One region of the Arthrobacter sp. NamB2 genome, then DNA from elsewhere that is predicted to be linked to it. Evidence: riboswitches for the same ligand, from Rfam matches in the RefSeq annotation. Region 1 holds a riboswitch; the other holds the start of a gene.
The links. Region 1 has a riboswitch for cyclic di-GMP ahead of FDK12_RS15215 (hypothetical protein). Riboswitches for the same ligand answer to the same signal wherever they lie in the genome.
Positions count from the first base shown of each region.

Region 2: another riboswitch for cyclic di-GMP. It lies ahead of FDK12_RS14620 (response regulator transcription factor); the one in region 1 lies ahead of FDK12_RS15215 (hypothetical protein).

Region 1 is NZ_SZWI01000003.1:194,998-197,195, forward strand. It holds gene FDK12_RS15215 (hypothetical protein) at 1-1,147, opposite strand, end outside; cyclic di-GMP riboswitch class I at 1,165-1,239, opposite strand; gene FDK12_RS07430 (glycosyltransferase) at 1,517-2,198, shown strand, end outside.
Region 2 is NZ_SZWI01000010.1:25,054-27,251, reverse strand. It holds gene FDK12_RS14625 (Hpt domain-containing protein) at 1-447, shown strand, start outside; gene FDK12_RS14620 (response regulator transcription factor) at 461-1,294, opposite strand; cyclic di-GMP riboswitch class I at 1,429-1,503, opposite strand; gene FDK12_RS14615 (ArgP/LysG family DNA-binding transcriptional regulator) at 1,599-2,198, opposite strand, start outside.

The DNA of each region.
Region 1 (2,198 bases):
AGCACCGCGTCGCGTCACACACCTGGTATCGAACGGAACTGGTCTTGGTCGTCGCCGTGTAGCGGCCGGTGTTCGGTATCGCGCGCCGCACACCGTCGGCCACCAGCGACACCGTGGAGCCCTGGGCCCCCGTCCACGTGAGGGTCGTCGACCTGAGGGGGCCCGCCTTGGAGTTGGTCGCCTTCAGCGTGATTGCGGGGGCCGGTGCCGGAGTCGGAGTCGGGGTTGCCGTCGGGGTTGCCGTCGGAGTCGGAGTCGGAGTCGGCGTCGGCGTCGGCGTCACACCAGGCTGCGCGGCGGCGGGCACGAACGAGAAGTCCCGCACGACCACCTGCTCCGGCTTCACCTGGGCAGGGTTGCCGCCACCGCCGCCGGTCACCCAGAGGTTGAAGTGGATCGCTTCGCGCGCCGGCTCGGGGACGTTCTCGCCCTGCAGCACGGTGCGCTTGAGCAGGGGGCCGGTGTAGCCCTCCCCCGCAAAGGTCTCGAACGTGAGCTTGTTCGGTTCCCACACCATGCGGTGTGTGAGGACGGGGTTGGTGGTGACGTCGAAGGTGACGGTCTGGTTGCCGAGTCCCGGAGCCTTGCTGGCGTCGAACCAGTAGCCGTGACCCTGGGTGACGGGCCAGTTCTCGCCATAGCTGGCTCCGCCACCCCAGGCGCTGGCCTCGCACAGGTCTATCTCGTTGAACCCAGGGGCTGCGGCAGGATCGTAGGTGAAGAGGCAGCCCCACACCACCTCGTCCTGCAGCGTCGTGAGGTCCTTCTCGATGGTGGTGCTGTAGGTTCCATACCCGAAGCCCTGCCGCGTGGTGCTGAATTCGGCTCCCACTGCGGCTTGTCCGGTCGGGTTGGAGAGCTTCATCGTTACGTGGCCATTGGTGTCCGGGTTGCTCACGTTGGCGGCATCGAACAACTTGCTGTAGTTCGGTGCACCACTCCAGAAACGCTTCTTCCAGTTGAAGCCGTTCCACGCGAAGTCACCCACGGGCCCCGGATCGGCTGCCGGCGCAGTGGTGTCGGCGGCGGCGACGGGCACGGACACGGACGTTGCCATCAGGACCGCTGCCAGAGCGGCGCCAAGAACGAATCTCCGCCTGCCGCGCATCGGTCGGCCGGCAACGGGCACTGCGGTTGATGAGAGCATGACTGAACCCCTTGCTGTTCGGTAGCCCGGCGAACCTCGAGGGTTCCGTGGCTTTGCGTCACCGGTTCGCACCGGCTTTGCCCTTTCGCTGAGCGGCTGCCCTAGCGCGCCTTCGGCCCGCTCAGCTGGTCGTCGGCATCTCGATCCTTCCGTACCGAGTGCTGGAGTCGTGACGCAAAATCCGCAGAACTTCCACAGTATTGGCGCACCTCCGCGACGCACTACGCCGACCGCTGCACTCGGGTACCTTTGTTCCATGCTTCGGGGGCCCGCAACGACCGGTTGACCGGCACGTCGGGCAATCCCGGCGCTCCCGCGTCACGAAGCAGTGCCAGAGGCAGACGAGCAGGATATGGAGCGTGCTGGAGTATGGCGACGACACCGCCGGCGGATGGATCCGTGGGCAGCACCCGTAATCCGGAGTCCGAGCCGTCATCGAGCGGCAGGACTCTCCTTATTCGGGCCATCGTGCTCGTGACGGCGGTCCTCGGCCTCAACTACATCGTCTGGAGATGGCTCTACTCCATCAATTGGGACGCCTGGTGGATCGCCATCCCCTTGGTCCTGGCCGAGACCTACTCGCTGATCGACTCACTGCTGTTCGGCTTCACGGTGTGGAAGCTGAAGAAACGCCGGGCCCCGGAGGCTCCTGCAGGTCTCACCGTGGACGTCTTCATCACCACCTACAACGAGCCGCTGGACCTGGTCCTGACCACGGCGCGGGCTGCGAAGAACATCCGCTACCCGCACAAGACCTGGATCCTCGACGACGGCAACCGCGCCGAGGTACGAGCCGCTGCAGAAGCCGAAGGCATCGGCTGGATCACGCGGTCCGCGGACTGGAAGGACATGCCGCGGCACGCCAAAGCCGGCAACCTGAACAACGCGCTGATGTCCACGGACGGCGAGTTCCTGGTCATCCTCGATGCCGACCAGATCCCCGATCCCCTCCTCCTCGACAAGACCCTCGGGTACTTCACCAACGAGAAGATGGCGCTGGTACAGACTCCGCAGGTCTTCATCAATGTGCCGGAGTCGGACCCGCTGGGCA
Region 2 (2,198 bases), on a different contig from region 1:
CCTCCCATCCCGCCACGTCCTGGCCTGCAGCAGGACGGCGGGCCGGCGACCCTGCCGAAGGACGCCGTCGGCGATCCGGTCGCGGGAGGCAGAGCCGCCCCGTTGATCGATCTCCGCGTCCTTGAGGACATGGAGGACGACTTCTCCGACCCGTCCGTGGTCGGACGGTTCGCGCTGGACTTCTCGGCGACGCTCGACGGGAAGGTCCGCCGACTGGAGCAGCGGCTCCAGGACGGTGACCTGGCAGGAGCCCGGGACGCCGTCCTCAGCCTGACGACGTCGTCGGTGATGGTGGGAGCCCGCCGGCTGGCCCAGGCGGCGCTGGCCGTCCAGCGTTTCCTCTCGGCTGCAGACCTCGACGCCTGCCGGCGCTCGATCACGCTGCTGCGCGCCTGCGCCTCCGACACCGAGCACGAGCTCCGCGCCACCTATCCGAGGCGACCCTGACTGCGACGGCCACCTAGCGGGGATCAACGCTCCGCGGCATGATGCGGAAGCCGACGCCGCGCACTGTGGTGATGAGGTCAGGGTCCGCGTCCGCCCTCGCGAGCTTCTGGCGGAGATTGGCGATGTGCACCTCGATCGCCCGCTCATCCGTGCGGCTGACGAAGTTGTAGCCGCGGTAGTCCGTGCCCCGGGATACCCGGACCAGTTCCTCCTTGGTCCGGACCGCCCCGTTGCTCCTCAGGAGTTCGTGCAACAGGTTGAACTCGGTCTTGGTCAACGGCAGTTCGACGCCGGTGCACGTGACGGTCCGGGCATCGCCGTCGAGTACGAGGGCGCCCCGTGTCAGGAGCTGACCTGCCGGGTCGTTGTCCGTGAGTCCTGCGGTCGTCCCACTCGAAGCGACAGGCGCGGACGACTGGAGCGGCACGTCCCGTGCTTCTTCCACCTGCGACTTCCGTCCGATGCGGGGCCGCCGGAGCATGGCGTCGATACGCGCCCTCAGCTCCCGAGGGCGGAACGGCTTCAGGACGTAGTCGTCCGCTCCCGCCTGCAGTGCCGTCAGGATGTCCATCTCGTCGCTTCGTCCGCTCAGGACGATGACGTAGCAGTCCGTCGTCGAGCGGATCCGCCGCAGGACCTCATGCCCGTCGATATCGGGCAGGCCGACGTCCAGGGTGACCACCGTCGGATGTTCACTGCGCACGACGGCGACCCCGTCCCTGCCGGTCGCCGCACCACTGACCTGGAAGCCACACTGCTCGAGGATGGCGCAGACGAGGTTCCGGATGTCCAGATCGTCCTCGATGACGACGGCCGAGCGGCGGTCCGTGGAGGGGGAGCTACTCATGACCCGGAGCTCCGCGCCGGTTCCGCAGCGCACGACGCCGGCCGGGATCAGGGTATGCAACCGCGGAGGGATCGGCTGCTGCGGGGACCGTATGAAAGTGAGGCGTCCGAGGCATTGTTCGTGGACCTGTTCCCTTCGGCGGCCCGGCTGACCGCGTGGGTCCCGTGGCTTTGCGTCCCCGGCTCGCACCGGGTTTGCCCTTATCGACGAGCGGTTGCCCGCCCTTCGATATTAGCAACCGCCCGGGGCGCTTCCGCGACCGGACACCCCCTGCCCGGCGCGCGGTGCAGTCGTCCCCGCGTCCTCACGGAGCCCCCGTCGCGGGCCGGCGGAGGACGGCGGCGGCCTGCCGCACGGCCTCGCCGACCGTCGCCAGGGCCGTCGAGCCGTGGCGCCACTGCTGCCAGTAGAGGCGGACGTCCACGGGACCGCCGGGTGAAAGCGGCACGAGGTCCTGCGGATCTTCACCCAGTTCCAGTTCGGAGACGAGTCCCCAGCCCATGCCGAGCCTGATGGCATCCTTGAACTCCTGGGCTGCAGGAACGTAGTGGCGCGGAGGGTCGAGGACGCGGCGCGTCCGTGACCGGAGGTACTGGTCCTGAAGGTCGTCCTTCCGATCGAACACGATCACGGGGGCCAGGGCGAGCTGCTCCGCCGTCGCGCCGTCGCGGAACCATGTCTGCCGGAATTCACGCGTGCAGACGGGGATGTAGCGCATGATGCCCAGCGCATGGGAGGAGCAGCCGGGCATGGGCGCGTTGACGGACGTGATGGCCGCGGCCGCGGCGCCGCTGCGCAGTAGTTCGAGGGAGTACTCCTGGTCCTCGCGCAGCATCTCGATCTGCAGCGACTCGGCAACCGGAACCAGGGCGGGAAGCACCCAGGTGTGCAGGGAATCGCCATT